DNA from 2 places in the Variovorax sp. MPBD4-3 genome. Region 2 is predicted to be linked to the other one. Evidence: predicted binding sites of a transcription regulator. Region 2 holds the regulator's gene; the other holds the start of a gene.
The links. The regulator sigma-54, encoded in region 2, starts transcription at its own class of promoters, with help from an activator protein. The targets are predictions, from matches to a motif close to TGGCANGNAANCTGCTTT.

Region 1 (6,804 bases), on a different contig from region 2:
CGGCAGGCAGAGGCAGAAGGCTTCAAGAGCGCCGTCGCGTGGCGCGACAGCGGGCGGGACATTCCGGAAGGCGACGAGGCCCGGGCGCTCGTCGCGCGGCTGGAGGCGCAGTTGGCGCAAGCGCGGGCAGCTGTGCCGCCCGCGGCCTGACCACGCTTTCGGCTGGCTGCGCTCAGGCCGGACAGGGGTGCGCGAAGGCTGCAGCCGGGCGCGTAGCCTTGCTTGTGTTGCTTTCGTCGACTGTGCCAAGTGGGCGGGTGAACTTGCAACCGTAGTCCGGTGCGGCCACCGTGGCCGGGGTGAGTACGTCGTCACCCAATGGCTTCGCGCCGGCGGGATCGCGCTCCCACTTGATCATCGCGTCGAAGGCCTCGACCTGTTCCTTCACCGTGAAGTCGCAATGCGTGATGCCGCGCACCGCACGCTGCACCAGCCACTGGCTGTTGCCCTTGGCCGCCACGCGCTTGTTGTAGATCTGTTCCATGCTGAAGGGCACGTACAGGTCCCCGAGCGTATGCAGCGTCACCACGGGGATCTTGAATTCGCCGTTGGCCTTGGGAATCCAGCGCAATCCGTCGGTGCGCAGCCGGTTGGCGTCTGCGGCGGCCGTGAGCTTGAGCACCGACGCGTTCAGCGCGCTCGAACCCGGGATGTCGCCTTCGATCGTGTACGTGAAGCGGTTGGTGTCCAGCGTGCTCTTGTTCAGGATGCCGTTGACGGTGCCGTCACTGCCGAACACGCCCCACACGGCGGCGAACGACCCGCCCGACTTGAAGCCCAGGTCGAACATTGGGCGCTGGCCGCCGGTCAGGTTCTCGATCACCGAGGCGTACTTGGCCCCGGTGGCGGATGTGTCGATATTGGGCGGGGTGGTCGTGAAGCTCGTGAACAGCGTCGAGCCCACTTGCGCAGAGATGTCCACCCAGTTGGGCGTCGGGTACTTCGGCAGCCCGGCCAGAGCCTGGGCTGTGACTTGTGCGCCTGCAAAGTAGTCGAACAGCTCCGTGTCGCCCACCACGCCGCACATCGGCACCGCGCCGTTGTACTTCACCTTGTGGTTGGCCGTGGCGTAGGTTTCGTCCTCGATGGCAGCCGCCGTGATGTGGCCGCCCATCGAATGGCCGGTGATGAATATCTTCGACGGCGCAGCCAGGTTGCGGCCGCGGGCCTTGGCGATGGCGTTGAACTGCAGGGCGAGGGCGTTGGTGTCTTCCACGCCAGCGCGCACGTCGTAGTAGTTCTTGCTGTAGCTGGAGGCGGCCCAGGCGTAGCCGTTCTGGATCAGGTAGCGGCGGATGGTGGGCGTGCCGGCTTGCAGCAGGTTGCCTTCGCCCGCATAGCCGTGCGCATACATCACGAGCTGGCCGTTCCAGTTGGCGGGCACTTCGACGTTGTACTGGGCGCCACCCAGCATGCCGGCCCAGCGGCTGGTCGTGCTGTTGTCGACCGTGTCGCTGCCGTCCGCGGCGAGCGCGGCGAAGGTGGTGGCCGAGGGGTCCGCCGGCGCGAACGAATTGCGGCTGTCCTGCAGGCGCGTTTCTTCGGCGACGGGAGCGGGGGGCGGCGCGGGAGGCGGCGGTGCGGCAGGCGCGGGTGCGGGCGTGGGCGCGGGAATGAAGCCGAGGCTGTTGCCGCCGCCGCCTCCACCGCCGCAGGATGCGACCGCGAGGCTGGCTGCCAGTGCAAGAAGTGTCAGGCGTGCTGAATGCATGGGGTGTCTCTCTCCGTTCTTGTGAGTTCTCGAGAAGAAATGACCGGCGCGGCGCTGCACCCGCGATCGTTCAGAACGACCGTGCTATTTCGCTGGCCGGCGGCGCAGCGTAGAGGTGTTGGGGAATGTGGGGCTGCGGGGTTTCCCGCAAGGGCTATCGCATGCGCGACAGCAGCCGTCGATCGACGGGGGCGCGCCTCAGTTCTTGCGGCGCGTGACCACCACCGTCGCCTCGAGGCCTTCATAGGCCTCGGCATCGCCGTACCAGCTGCCGGAGATCGGCGCCGCCTGCGCCGGATCGCGCGTGACGCCGACGCGGATCAGCTGGCCGCTGCCCATCAGGTTGTTGGTCGGGTCGAAGGCCATCCAGCCGATGCCCGGCAGGTAGGCCTGCAGCCACGCATGCGTGGTGCCGGCGCCGGTCATCGAATCGCCCTTGGCCTGCGCCGCGGTGTCGAGCGCGGCGTCGTAGATGTAGCCGGAGACGAAGCGCGTGGCGATGCCCAGGCGCCGCGCCGCTTCCATCATCAGCAGCGCGTAGTCGCGGCAGCTGCCGCTGCCCAGCGCCAGGGTGGCGAGCGGCGTCTGGGTGCCTTCTTCGTCGCGCGCCTTGTATTCGAGGCTCTGGCCGATGTGGGCGTTCATGCGCGCGAGCACCTCGCGCGTGCTGTTGGGCTTGTCGGTGTGCAGGAACTGGTGGGCCCAGCGGATCAGCGTGCCCTGCGTGTCGTCGTCGTGGTGCGGGCGCAGGTAGTGCTCGAGGTCCAGGCGCTCCTGCACCGTATAGGCGAAGGGCAGGAATTCGGCGGCGGGGTCGAGCGCCAGCTGGTCCTGCTGGGCAGGCACATGCTCGATGGTGAACGAGCACACGATGCGCAGCTCGGTCGCCTCGCCCATCGGCTGCACCAGCGCGACGGAATTGGAGTGCGGGTCCTGGATGAGTCGGGTGAAGGCCTCCGGGCTCACCTGCAGGTCGGTGGCGAGCACGCGCAGGTCATGGCTGTCGCGCGGGCGGAACATCACGCGGTGCAGACCGAAAGTGACCGGCTTGTTGTAGCGGTAGACGGTGGTGTGCTTGATGTCGTATTGGGTGGCCATGCGGTGCATTCTCACGCGTTCGAATGACGGGCGGTTGGTTGATTGCAGTACCCATGCCGCAGAATCGCCCCCCGTTCGGCCCGCACCGGGCCGGGCTTTTGCCGACTTTCCCGGGAGGTTTCGATTCCGCCATGTACTCCGCCACCTTCATCTTTGCCAAGAAGCAGTTCGACGACGAGTTCCACCGCCTCGACCAGACCATCGCCGCCGCGGCGAAGTCGCTGCCCGGCTACCTGGGCGAGGAGACGTGGGAGAACCCCGGCAATGGGCTGGTGTCGAACGTCTACTACTGGGACTCGCTGGACAGCCTGCAGGCGCTGATCCGCCACCCCGTGCACCAGCAGGCGAAGGCGGCGCAGGCGAACTGGCTCGACGGGTACAAGGTCGTGATTTCCGAGGTGCTGCGCACCTACGGCGACACCCGCATCGACCACATGCTGGCGCCTTCGCAGCAGCCCGGCTGACGACCTGCCCGAACGGGCGCGCCTCAGAGGCGCTGGGTGCCCAGCGCCTTGGCCAGCGTGGCTGGCAGCGGCAGCGGCTCGGCATGCCACTGCGCGGCCAGAAGCTCGGCGCACAGCGCGGCAAAGCTGAGGCCGCGCGAGCCCAGCGCGGTGCACGCCCAGAGGCCCGTGGCGGAGCCTTCGAGCGGGCCGACCAGCGGGCGGCGGTCGCCCGAGGCGCAGCGGATGCCCACCCAGCTTTCGACATCGCCCCGTGCGAACGAAGGCGCCAGCGCTGCGGCGGAAGCGGGGTGCAGCCGGCTCAGCCGTTCGCGGTTCGCATCGGCGTCGGCCGCTGTCGCTGCGAGGTCGGTGCTGTCGCGGTCGAAGGTCGCACCGGCCAGCCAGATCGGGGCGCCCGCGCCGTTGGGTACATGGGCGATCAGGTGGCCGTCGCCGTTGATCGGCGCGGCGGGCAACCCGGCGCCATCGGGCATGGGCCCCCAGGCGACCTGGCCGCGCACCGGCTGCAGCGGAAGGGCGGGTGCGAAGCGGCCTGATTCATGGCCGGCGCAGACGACCACGCGGTCCGCCTCGGCCAGCAGCTGGCCGGCCGGGTCATGCAACTGCCAGTCGCCGCCAGGCTCCCGCTCCAGCCGCGCCACGCGGCAACCGCCGTGGAATTCGACGCCCGGCTGGCGCAGCCAGGCTGCGATCAGCCGGTGCGGCCGCACCCACGCCGCCCGCCCATGCCAGAGCGCGGCGGTGTCGCCGGGCAGGCCGACAGTGGCCAGTTGCCCGTCGTTCGCGGGCCAGGATTCGTTGGGGCCGCTGGCGCTCCAGCCGGCAGGCACGCGCACGTCGCCGTCAGGCCGGCGCTCGAGCACGCCGCTGGCGCGCCAGTCGCGGCCTTCTTCCAGCAGCCTCTCCAGTTCCGTCCAGGTGACGCGGATGCCGGCGCGCGTCAGCCGCGACAGCAGCGCATCGTCGGGCGACACATGCGGCGCGAGCATGCCCACGGGCAGCCCCGACGCACCGGAGGCTGGCCAGTCGGCCGCGTCGAGCACGGTGACCCGCCAGCCGCGCCGCGCCAGGCTCGCCGCCACCGCCGCACCGGCCAGGCCGGCGCCGACGACGGCGCAGCGCCCCGGTGCCCCGATGCGCTCGGGCACGGGTTCGCGACGGCGCACCGTCCAGGCGGGTGCGAACACGCCGCGCAGGCAGTCGCGCTTGGGTGGCAAGCCCGGGTGTTTCTCGACCGTGAAGCCGTATTGGCCGAGCGCATCGCGGATCGCCCGCGCGATGGTCCAGGTGGCGATGCGGGTGCCTTGCCGTGCGAAGCGCGACACGGCCTTCAGCGTGTCCGCCGACCACATGCCGGGGTTCTGCTGCGGGCTGAAGCCATCAAGAAAGATGCTGTCGGCCTCGAAGCGCTGCGCGCGCAGCATCGGCTGCACGTCGCCGATGCACAGCGTGAGCAGCACCCGGCCATCGTCGAAGGCCAGGCGGTGGAAGCCGGGCAGCAGTCCGTGCCACTGCGCGGCAAGTTCGCCGGCCAGCGCAGCGAGCTCGGGGTAGGCCCCGGCCGCGCGCAGAAGGTCGCCGGACGAGACCGGATGCGCCTCGATAGAGACGAAGTGCAGCATGCGCGGCCGCTCGGGATCCGCGCGCCACGCCTGCCAGGTTGTCAGGAAATTGAGGCCAAGCCCGAAGCCGGTTTCGAGAACCAGCCATTGCGGCTGTCCGGCCCAGGCCTCGGGCAGGCCGCAGCCGCCCAGGAACACATGGCGCGATTGCGCCAGTGCGCCGGTTTCGGTGTGATAGATGTCGTCGAAGCGTTCGCTGCGCGGCACGCCGTCGGCGCGCCAGGTCACTGGTTCAGCCATGACGGAACGATCCAGAGGGCCTCTTCACCAGGGGTACCGCGGAACCGGCTTTGCCGGGCCGCCGGCGAAGTGCGCGAAGACTGGAGGTCAGGCCGATGGCGGTACGTAGCCTTGCGCCACGTCGGCGCCTTCGCCGAAGAAGTGCTTTTCCATCTGGCGCGCCAGGTACTGGCGGGCGCGCAGGTCGGCCAGGTTCAGCCGGTTTTCATTGACCAGCATCGTCTGCTGCTTCAGCCAGGCGGCCCAGGCCTCCTTGCTGACGTTCTCCCACAGGCGCTTGCCCAGTTCTCCGGGATAGGGCGGGAAGTCGAGCCCTTCGGCCTCTTTGCCGAGCTTGATGCACTGAACCATGCGTGCCATTTCTGTTGCCTCTGGTGGGGAAAGCGGTTGCTTAGTTGATTTAGCTATTTAGAACTGAAAACTTGGTCGTTCCAGTTTCTATATGTCGTATTGAGAATACGCAGCTTCATTGATATGCCTTTTTAGAGCAAGACACCATGAGCCTTCGCCGCGACTTTATCAAGCTTTCCCTGGGTGCCGGCGTGGCCGGTGCCATGGCCCTGTCGGCGTTGCCGACGTTCGCCCAAGGCGGCGCGGGTCCCGTGACGCTGCTGAACGTGTCCTATGACCCGACCCGCGAGCTGTACGTGGACTACAACCAGGCCTTCGCCAAGTACTGGAAGGGCAAGACCGGCCAGGACGTCACGGTCAAGCAGTCGCACGGCGGCTCTGGCAAGCAGGCCCGCTCGATCATCGACGGCATCGACGCCGACGTGGCCACGCTGGCCCTGGGCGGCGACATCGACGCGCTCGTCACGCACGGAGGCCTCGTCAAGCCAGACTGGCAGAAGCGCCTGCCGCACAACTCGGCGCCGTACACCTCGACCATCGTGTTCCTGGTGAAGAAGGGCAACCCCAAGGGCCTGAAGGACTGGGACGACCTGGTCAAGCCCGGCGTGCAGGTGATCACCCCCAACCCCAAGACCTCGGGCGGCGCCCGCTGGAACTACCTGGCCGCGTGGGAATTCGCCAAGCGCAAGTACGGTGGGGATGCGAAGGCCAAGGAATACATCGGCAACCTGTTCAAGAACGTGCCGGTGCTCGACACCGGCGCGCGCGGCGCGACCATCACCTTCGTGCAGCGCGGCGTGGGCGACGTGCTGCTGGCCTGGGAGAACGAAGCCTTCCTGGCGCTGAAGGAATTCGGCCCCGAGAAGTTCGAGATCGTGGTGCCTTCGATCTCCATCCTGGCCGAGCCCAGCGTGGCGGTGGTCGACAAGGTCGTCGACAAGAAGGGCACGCGTGCCGTGGCCGAGGAATACCTGAAGTACCTGTACTCGGACGAAGGCCAGGACATTGCCGGGCGCAACTTCTACCGCCCGACATCGGACAAGGCCAAGGCCAAGTACGACAAGCAGTTCCCCAAGCTCACGCTGGTGACCATCGACCAGGCCTTCGGCGGCTGGGCGAAGGCGGACAAGGAGCACTTTGCGGATGGCGGCTCGTTCGACCAGATCTACGCACCAAAACAGAAGTAACCCCCCAGGCTGCGCGCACTTCGTGTCGCTTCGCCCACCCCCCTGCCGGGGGCGGGCCGGCCGCTTCGGGCGGCCGTGCGCGGCGGCCCCCAGGCATTCGCGCTCCTCGCTCCTCTTTACCGAACGAA
Region 2 (9,077 bases):
CATCGTAACGGGCCAGGTTCACGATTGGATGACCATCGTCAACAGCTCCCGGGTTTGCCCCCGGTAAAATTCGCAGATGCTATTGGTCAAACAGGAGCTGCTCGCGGCGCTCGCGAACACGCTCGAATCCCTCTCGCCCGGCGCTGGCTCCAAAGCCGCGTTCGAGTCGCCCAAGGTGGCCGCCCATGGCGATTTCGCCAGCACGGCAGCCATGCAGCTCGCCAAACCGCTAGCGCGCAAGCCGCGCGAGCTGGCCGAACAGCTCAGCGCCGCCTTGCTCGCAACCCCCGCTTTCGGCCAATGGGTCGAGGCCATCGAGATCGCCGGCCCCGGCTTCCTCAACATCCGCCTGAAGACGGCGGCCAAGCAGCAGATCGTGCGCGAGGTGCTGTCGGCCGGCGAAAGCTTCGGCCAGCAGCCCGCAACCGGCGAGAAGGTGCTGGTCGAGTTCGTCTCCGCCAACCCGACCGGCCCGCTGCACGTCGGCCACGGCCGCCAGGCCGCGCTGGGCGACGCCATCTGCAACCTGCGCGCCTCGCAGGGCGAGAGCGTGTGGCGCGAGTACTACTACAACGACGCCGGCGTGCAGATCCAGACGCTGGCCAACAGCACGCAGCTGCGCGCGCGCGGCTTCAAGCCCGGCGACGCCGAGTGGCCCAGCGGCGAAAAGGCGCCGGCCTACAACGGCGACTACATCGCCGACATCGCCGAAGACTTCAAGGCCAGGAAGACCGTCAAGTCGGAAGACCGCGAAGTCACCGCCACCGGCGACATCGAGGACATCGACGCCATCCGCGAGTTCGCCGTGGCCTACCTGCGCCGCGAGCAGGACCTCGACCTGCAGGCCTTCCGCGTGCACTTCGACCAGTACTACCTGGAGTCGAGCCTCTACACCAGCGGCCGCGTCGAGGCCGCCGTGCAGAAGCTGGTGGCCGCCGGCAAGACCTACGAGCAGGACGGCGCGCTGTGGCTGAAGTCGACCGACTACGGCGACGACAAAGACCGCGTCATGAAGAAGCAGGACGGCACGTACACCTACTTCGTGCCCGACGTGGCGTACCACATCGCCAAGTGGGAGCGCGGCTTCCACAAGGTCGTCAACATACAGGGCACCGATCACCACGGCACCATCGCCCGGGTGCGCGCCGGCCTGCAGGCCGTGGGCGAGGGCATCCCCGAGGGCTACCCCGACTACGTGCTGCACACCATGGTGCGCGTGGTCAAGGGCGGCGAGGAGGTCAAGATCAGCAAGCGCGCCGGCAGCTACGTCACCCTGCGCGACCTGATCGAATGGACCAGCACCGACGCCGTGCGCTTCTTCCTGCTGAGCCGCAAGCCGGACACCGAGTACACCTTCGACGTCGACCTCGCGGTCACCAAGAACAACGACAACCCGGTGTACTACGTGCAGTACGCGCATGCGCGCATCTGCTCGGTGCTGGCGGGCTGGGGCGGCGACCGCGCCACGCTGGCGGGCGTCGACCTGTCGCCGCTGGAAAGCCCGGCGGCCCAGGCGCTGATGCTGCTGCTGGCCAAGTACCCGGCCATGCTCACCGCCGCCGCGCGCGATTTCGCCCCGCACGACGTCACTTTCTACCTGCGCGAGCTGGCCGCCAGCTACCACAGCTACTACGACGCCGAGCGCATCCTGGTGGACGACGAGAAGGTCAAGCTGGCCCGCCTGGCGCTGGTCGCCGCGACCGCGCAGGTGCTGCACAATGGCCTCGCGATTCTCGGCGTCAGTGCGCCGAGCAAGATGTGAACCACCCCACCATGAAGAAGACAACCAGACAACGCGGCAACATCGTCATCGGCCTGATCATCGGGCTGGTGCTCGGCCTGGGCGTCGCGCTGGGCATCGCGGTCTACGTGACCAAGGTGCCGATTCCTTTCGTGACCAAGACGCAGCGCGGCGGCGCCGAGCAGGACGAGGCCGAAGCCCGCAAGAACCGCGACTGGGACCCTAACGCGCCGCTGGCAGGCAAGGCTGGCGCGCCCAAGCCGGCGCCGGCCGCGGGCGGTCCGGTCAATCCCGTCACCGGCGAGCCGGCCACCACCGCCGTCGCGCCTGCCACCGCGCCGGCGACCACCGCGCCGCCCGTGCCCGTGGTGGTGCCCCCCACCGCCGCCAAGCCGCGCACCGCCCCCGCGCCCGCCGAGGCCAACGCGCTGCCGCCGTCGAACGACCCGCTGGGCGACCTGGCGCGCGCCCGCTCGGGCGGCGGCTCCGGCAGCACGACCACCGCGTCGGCCGCGCCCAGCAGCAACAGCAGCGCCGCCAGCAGCAGCTCGGGCGCCGACCCGTTCATGTACTTCGTGCAGGCCGGCGCCTTCCGCACCACCGACGACGCCGAGGCCCAGCGCGCCAAGCTGTCGCTGATGGGCGTCGAGGCCAAGGTCACCGAGCGCGAGCAGGCGGGCCGCACCGTCTACCGCGTGCGGGCCGGCCCCTTCAACAAGAAGGAAGACGCCGACCGGCTCAAGGAGCGCCTGGACGGCGGCGGTCTCGATTCGGCGCTCGTGCGGGTGCAGCGCTGAAGCCGCGGCGATCGATTGCCACCAATAGCCCTTAAGCTTCGCCGCGCGGTATCTGCCGCCACCATTCATCGCCTTGGGCGCGCCGCGGGCGGGGGAACTCCCCGCCGCGTGCCGGCTCAGTCTGCCGTACCAACTGGAGAACCCTTTCAATGAAACGTCGTGACTTTTCGCTGGCCGCCACCTCGCTCGGGCTGCTGTCCCTGGCCGCCAACCCGGCCCATGCCCAGGCGCGTGCGCCCAAGGCCGGCACCGAGTACCTGGTGCTCGACAAGCGCGTGCCCGTCGACGCGCCGGCCGGCAAGGTCGAAGTGGTCGAGTTCTTCTCGTACAACTGCCCCCATTGCAACGACTTCGAGCCGTCGCTCGAAGCCTGGGTCAAGTCGGCCCCCAAGGAAGTGGCGTTCCGCCGCATCCCGGTGCCTTTCGTGGGCAACGACGTCGAAGCCAAGCAGCGCCTGTACTACACGCTCGAGGCCATGGGCAAGGTCGACGAATACCAGCCGAAGGTGTTCAACGCGATCCACGCGCAGCGCCAGAACGTGAACGGCGACGCCAACATCATTGCCTGGGCCGCCGCCAACGGCCTCGACGCCGCGAAGTTCAAGGAACTGTTCACCTCGTTCGGCGTGGCCAGCAAGGCCAAGCGGGCTTCGCAGATGACCGATGCCTACAAGGTGGCTGGGGTGCCGGCGATGGCCGTGGCCGGCCGCTGGTACGTGGACGGCGAAACCGCCGGCAGCATGACCAAGGTGCTGCAGGTCGTGAACTACCTCGTGGGCGAAGCCAGGAAGGGCTGACCCGGGCTTTGCGCACCTCGTGGCGCCGCGCCTCATCCCCGGCCCGCTTCGGCGGGCTTTTTCATCTGTGCGTGCGGGTTGTCGCAATCAGCCGCATACAATGCCGAGCAAGTTTCGTGCCTCTATGACATTGCATTCTTACTCCACCACTCCCTTCCTGCGTCGCGTCGGCCGCCTGGCCGCCGCCGCGTTGCTGCTGGCCGGCCTTGCCTCGGGCGCCCTGGCCGAGACCGCCGACCGCAGCAAGCCGATGAACATCGAGTCGGATGCCATGCGCTACGACGACCTCAAGCAGACCAGCGTGTTCACGGGCAACGTGCTGGTAACAAAAGGCACGATCATCATCCGCGGCGCGCGGCTCGATGTCCGCCAGGACGCCGAGGGCTACCAGTACGGCGTGGTCACGGCGGCACCCGGCAAGCGGGCCTACTACAAGCAGAAGCGCAACGCCCCCGACGAGTGGATCGAGGGCGAGTCCGAAGTCATCGAGTACGACAGCCGTGCCGACAACGTCAAGTTCATCCGCAACGCGGAAATGCGCCGCCTGCTCGGTTCCACGCCGAACGACGTGAGCACCGGCGCCCTGATCGTCTACGACCAGAGCAACGACACCTACACGGTCAACGGTTCCACCGTGCCGCCGAACACCGCGGTCAACGCGTCGTCCCCGAGCGGCCGCGTCAAGACCATCCTGACACCCAAGGCCGCCACGGCGCCCGCGCCCGGCGCACCGGCCGGGGCCAAGCCGGCCGCGCCGGCAGCGTCCACGCCCGCGCCCGGCACGGGCCTGCGCTCGACCACCACGCTCGGTGGCGATGGAGAAACCCGCAAGTGATCGAAACCGCTGGAACCCAGGAAGCCAACGGCGCACCGGGCAGCCGCCTGGTGGCGCGCGGCCTGAAGAAGAGCTACGGCAGCCGCACGGTCGTGAAGGACGTCTCGCTCGACGTGCAGAAGGGTGAAGTCGTCGGGCTGCTCGGCCCCAACGGCGCCGGCAAGACCACCTCGTTCTACATGATCGTCGGGCTGGTGCGCGCCGACGCGGGCGAGATCACCATCGACGGCGAGCCCATCGCCCACATGCCCATCCACCGCCGCGCGCGCATGGGCCTGAGCTACCTGCCGCAGGAAGCCTCGATCTTCCGCAAGCTCACGGTGGAGGAAAACGTGCGCGCCGTGCTCGAACTGCAGCATGAGCCCGACGCGAGCGGCAAGCTCGCGCCGCTGTCCAAGCAGCACATGGAAGAGCGCCTGTCCGAACTGCTGGCCGACCTGCGCGTCGACCACCTGCGCGATTCGCCGGCGCTGGCGCTGTCGGGCGGCGAGCGCCGCCGCGTCGAGATCGCACGCGCCCTGGCCACCCAGCCGCGCTTCATCCTGCTGGACGAGCCCTTCGCCGGCATCGACCCGATCGCCGTCATCGAAATCCAGCGGATCATCAGCTTCCTGAAGGAGCGCGGCATCGGCGTGCTCATCACCGACCACAACGTGCGCGAAACGCTGGGCATCTGCGATCACGCGTTCATCATCAGCGACGGGCATGTGCTGGCACAAGGTACGCCCTCGGAGATCGTCGACAACGCCGAGGTACGCAGGGTGTACCTGGGCGAACACTTCCGCATGTAAGGAAGGGTCGGGTTCTCCACATGAAGCAAGGGCTGTCCCTTCGCGTCTCGCAGCACTTGGCGTTGACGCCCCAGCTGCAGCAGTCGATCAGGCTGCTCCAACTCTCCACGCTCGAACTGAGCCAGGAAGTGGAGCAGATGCTCGACGAGAACCCCTTCCTCGAGCGCACCGCGGAAGAAGCGGCGCGCGAGGAGTTCGGGCTCGACACCGCCGACGCGCCCGCGGCGCGCGATGACGGCAGTGACGGTGGCGACGGCGAGAGCGACTTCACCCCGCCGCCTGCCAGCACCTCCACCGTCTCGACCGAGACCAGCACCACCACCACGGCCGACTCCGACGGCCCCGCCGCCGAGATCGCCGAGCGCGAGCCCGACTGGGAAGGCGACGGCACCGTCGACATGGCGCCCGACGACAGCGAGTGGGGCAGCGACGCTCCCGCGCGCCAGAACAACCTGGGCGACGACGAGCGCGCCGACGCCACCGAACTCGCGCGCAGCCAGGAATCGCTGCAGTCGTTCCTGCACCGCCAGGCGCTGAGCCTGCGCCTGAGCGAGAACGACAGCGCCGCGCTGCGCTTCCTGATCGAGTCGCTCAACGACGACGGCTACCTCGAAGATTCCCTGCCCGCGCTGGCCTCGGGCCTGGCCGGCGACGACAACGACCAGTTCGACGACCTGGTGCACCACTTCCAGGTGGCGCTCGGCCTGCTGCAGAGCCTGGAGCCGGTGGGCGTGGGCGCGCGCGACCTCGGCGAATGCCTGAGCATCCAGCTGCGGGCGCTGGCCGCCGAGGACGACGACGAGGACGAAGAGCAGGCACAGGTCTACAAGACCGCCATCGCCATCTGCAAGCAGCCGATGGAACTGCTCGCGCGGCGCGACTTCAAGCGCCTGGCCACGCTCACCCGTAGCAGCGAAGAGCTGGTGCGCTCGGCGCTGCAGGTCATTGCGCGGCTGGAGCCCAAGCCGGGGCGCCGTTTCGTCGACGTCGAGCGCAACATCGTCATTCCCGACGTGATCGTCACCAAGACCGGACGCGGCACCAACGTCAAGTTCCGCGTCATGCTGAATCCCGAGGTCATGCCGCGCCTGCGCGTGCACGACATCTATGCCGGCGCGCTCAAGTCGCACAAGGGCGAGGGCAGCCAGGCGCTGTCGCAGCGGCTGCAGGAGGCGCGCTGGTTCATCAAGAACATCCAGCAGCGCTTCGACACCATCCTGCGCGTGAGCAACGCCATCGTCGAGCGCCAGAAGAGCTACTTCGTGCACGGCGAACTGGCCATGCGCCCGCTGGTGCTGCGCGAAATTGCCGACGAACTGGGCCTGCACGAATCCACCATCTCGCGCGTGACCACCGCCAAGTACATGGCCACGCCGTTCGGCACGGTCGAGCTGAAGTATTTCTTCGGCTCGGCGCTGGGCACCGAGACCGGCGGCAACGCGTCGAGCACGGCGGTGCGCGCGCTGATCAAGCAGTTCGTGAGCTCCGAGAGCATCAAGAAGCCGCTGTCGGACAGCCAGATCTCCGAGATGCTGAAGGAGCAGGGCATCGAGTGCGCGCGCCGCACCGTGGCCAAGTACCGCGAAGCCTTGCGCATCGCGCCCGCCAATCTGCGCAAGGCCCTGTAGAAAGCCTTCGATGAGCCGTCTCCCGATGTCGCGCTGGGGCCATTGGGTGATCGCTTTGCTGGCCGTGCTGCTGTTCAGCGGCTGCGCCACCCTGCCCGACGAGGCGCCGCGCCCGCCCACCAAGGCCATGGCCGTGTCGCCCGACACCGCGCTCGGCAAGCTCGCGATCGCGGCCCAGCCCGACCCCGACCTGAGCGGCTTTCGCCTGATGCCCGGCGGCGACTTCGCCTTCGCCACCCGCATAGAGCTCGCGCGCCGCGCCCAGCGCACGCTGGACGTGCAGTACTACCAGATCGAGAACGACGAGACCGGCCGCTACCTGCTGCGCACCCTGCGCGACGCCGCCCTGCGCGGCGTGCGCGTGCGGGTGCTCATGGACGACCTCTACACCTCGGGCGAAGACGAACTGCTGCTCGGCTTTGCCGCCACGCCGAATGTGGAGCTGCGGCTGTTCAACCCGTTCCCGGCCGGGCGCAGCAGCCTGGTCAGGCGCTTCGCGGCTTCGCTGTTCGACTTCAGCCGCGTGAACCGCCGCATGCACAACAAGCTGTTCGTCGCCGACGGCGCGATGGCGGTGGCGGGCGGGCGCAACATCGGCAACCAGTACTTCACGCGCACGGCGGGCGAGAACTTTCTCGACCTCGACACCTTCGTGACCGGCGCGCTCATTCCCCGGCTCGGCAGCCTGTTCGACCAATACTGGAACAGCACCTATGTGCGCCCCGTGCAGTCGGTGGTGGCGAGCAGCCTTTCGCGCGAGGAACTGCAGCGCCGCTTCGACGCCGCCACCGGCGCCGACACCACCCCGCCGCCGCCGCCGCCCGCGCCCAACGACCTGCTGGGCTACAGCCCGATCGCCGACGACCTGAACGCCGGCAGGCTGGGCCTGATCTGGACCCTGGCCGAGGCCTATGCCGACTCGCCCGACCGCGTGATCGGCAAGACCGCGTCGTACGGCGGCGTGCCGCTGCTGGACGTCGACAGCGTGCGCTACAACGTGGTCGAGCAGATGCGCCGCGCGCGCGCCGAGGTGACCATCGTCTCGCCCTACCTGATTCCGGGCGCCACGGGGCTCGAGGTGATGCGCGAGATCCGCGGGCGCGGCGTGAAGATCAGCGTGGTCACCAATTCGCTGGCCGCCACCGACGAGCCGCTGGTGCACACCGCCTACCGCCGCTACCGGCCCGACATGCTCAAGCTCGGCGCCGACCTGTACGAGCTGAGCTCCACGCGCACCCGGCGCAGCGTGCGGCTGGGGCTTTTCGGCACCACGGTCGGGCGGCTGCATGCGAAGTCGGCGGTGATCGACCGGCGCACGCTGTTCGTGGGTTCGATGAATTTCGATCCGCGCTCGGAATCGCAGAACACCGAGATCGGCCTGATCATCCACAGCCCCGAAATGGCGCAGCAGATGCTCAAGCTGCTCGACGTGCTCAAGCAGCAGGGCGCCTACCGGCTGCGCTTTGCCGAAGGCAGCAACGACGGGCGCATCGAATGGGTCAGCGACGACGCCGGCCAGATCACGGTGCTGCACGAGGAGCCCGATTCGGGCTTCTGGGACCGCACCATGCTCGAACTGCTGGCGCCGCTGACGCCCGAGAGCCTGCTCTAGGCCTGCTCCAGGCGCGGCCGGTGCCCGGTCAGTGGCCGCCGCGCAAGGCCGACCAGACCAGCCGCACCCCCAGCAGCCCCATCACGCCGCCGGCCGCGCGGTCGATCCAGGCCTTGTAGCGCAGGTAGGCCGAGCGCGGAGCCGCCGAGGAAAGCGCCAGCGCCACGATGGCGTACCAGCCGGTCTCGATGCAGAAGATCACGGCCGGCACTGCCAGCGCCAGCACCAGCGGCACCTCGCGCGGCAGGAAGGCGGCGAAGATGCTGGCGTAGACCACGGCCGTCTTCGGGTTGCTGACCTGGGTCGCCAGGCCCAGCAGGAAGGTGCGGCCGCCACGCCCCTGACGGACGGGGGAGTTACCCACATCGGGTGTCACGGCCAGTGGCTGGCGCGCGCCGCGCCAGATGCGAAAGCCCAGGTAGACGAGGTAGGCGCCGCCGAAGCCTTTTATCGCCAGGTAGAGCCCCGGCACTGCCAGGAACGCCGCCTGCAGTCCCGCAAGCGCCGCGATGGCGAAGACCAGTCCGCCAGCCCCCATGCCCAGCGCCGCAGCCAGCCCGTCGCCGCGCGAGGCCACGGCCGTGCGCGCCACCATCACGAAACTCGGGCCCGGGCTCATCGCGCCCACCGCCATCGCGCCGGCGATACCTAGCAAGGAAAGGGTGTTGTCCATCGGGGCTGCCTCTTGGTGGAAATTTGAAATGGGTGAATAGCGTGGAGAAAGTCACGCTGATCAACGACTGAAAAGTAAACTTTAAGTAGTACTCAAATTATGTTTTCGTTTACATTTTGTGTACCGACTTCCGCGGTGCACAAAAATGAAAAATCTTTACCTCCTGGCCATCTGGGCATTGATCCTGTCCTGTTTGCTGAGCT

Region 1: the regulator sigma-54 is predicted to act here: its motif matches at 2,851-2,868, upstream of AC1RVW_RS16820 (transglutaminase family protein).

Annotation. Positions count from the first base shown of each region.
Region 1 is NZ_JBXASW010000026.1:57,160-63,963, reverse strand. Features, by position in the region: gene AC1RVW_RS16830 (crotonase/enoyl-CoA hydratase family protein) at 1-150, shown strand, start outside; gene AC1RVW_RS16825 (alpha/beta hydrolase family protein) at 173-1,711, opposite strand; gene AC1RVW_RS16820 (transglutaminase family protein) at 1,910-2,809, opposite strand; gene AC1RVW_RS16815 (antibiotic biosynthesis monooxygenase family protein) at 2,941-3,273, shown strand; gene mnmC (bifunctional tRNA (5-methylaminomethyl-2-thiouridine)(34)-methyltransferase MnmC2/FAD-dependent 5-carboxymethylaminomethyl-2-thiouridine(34) oxidoreductase MnmC1) at 3,297-5,138, opposite strand; gene AC1RVW_RS16805 (oxidative damage protection protein) at 5,226-5,498, opposite strand; gene AC1RVW_RS16800 (sulfate ABC transporter substrate-binding protein) at 5,636-6,676, shown strand.
Region 2 is NZ_JBXASW010000032.1:11,030-20,106, reverse strand. Features, by position in the region: gene argS (arginine--tRNA ligase) at 77-1,762, shown strand; gene AC1RVW_RS18535 (SPOR domain-containing protein) at 1,774-2,538, shown strand; gene AC1RVW_RS18530 (thiol:disulfide interchange protein DsbA/DsbL) at 2,688-3,335, shown strand; gene lptA (lipopolysaccharide transport periplasmic protein LptA) at 3,460-4,170, shown strand; gene lptB (LPS export ABC transporter ATP-binding protein) at 4,167-4,961, shown strand; gene AC1RVW_RS18515 (RNA polymerase factor sigma-54) at 4,982-6,589, shown strand; gene AC1RVW_RS18510 (phospholipase D family protein) at 6,600-8,201, shown strand; gene AC1RVW_RS18505 (LysE family translocator) at 8,230-8,874, opposite strand; gene AC1RVW_RS18500 (hypothetical protein) at 9,020-9,077, shown strand, end outside.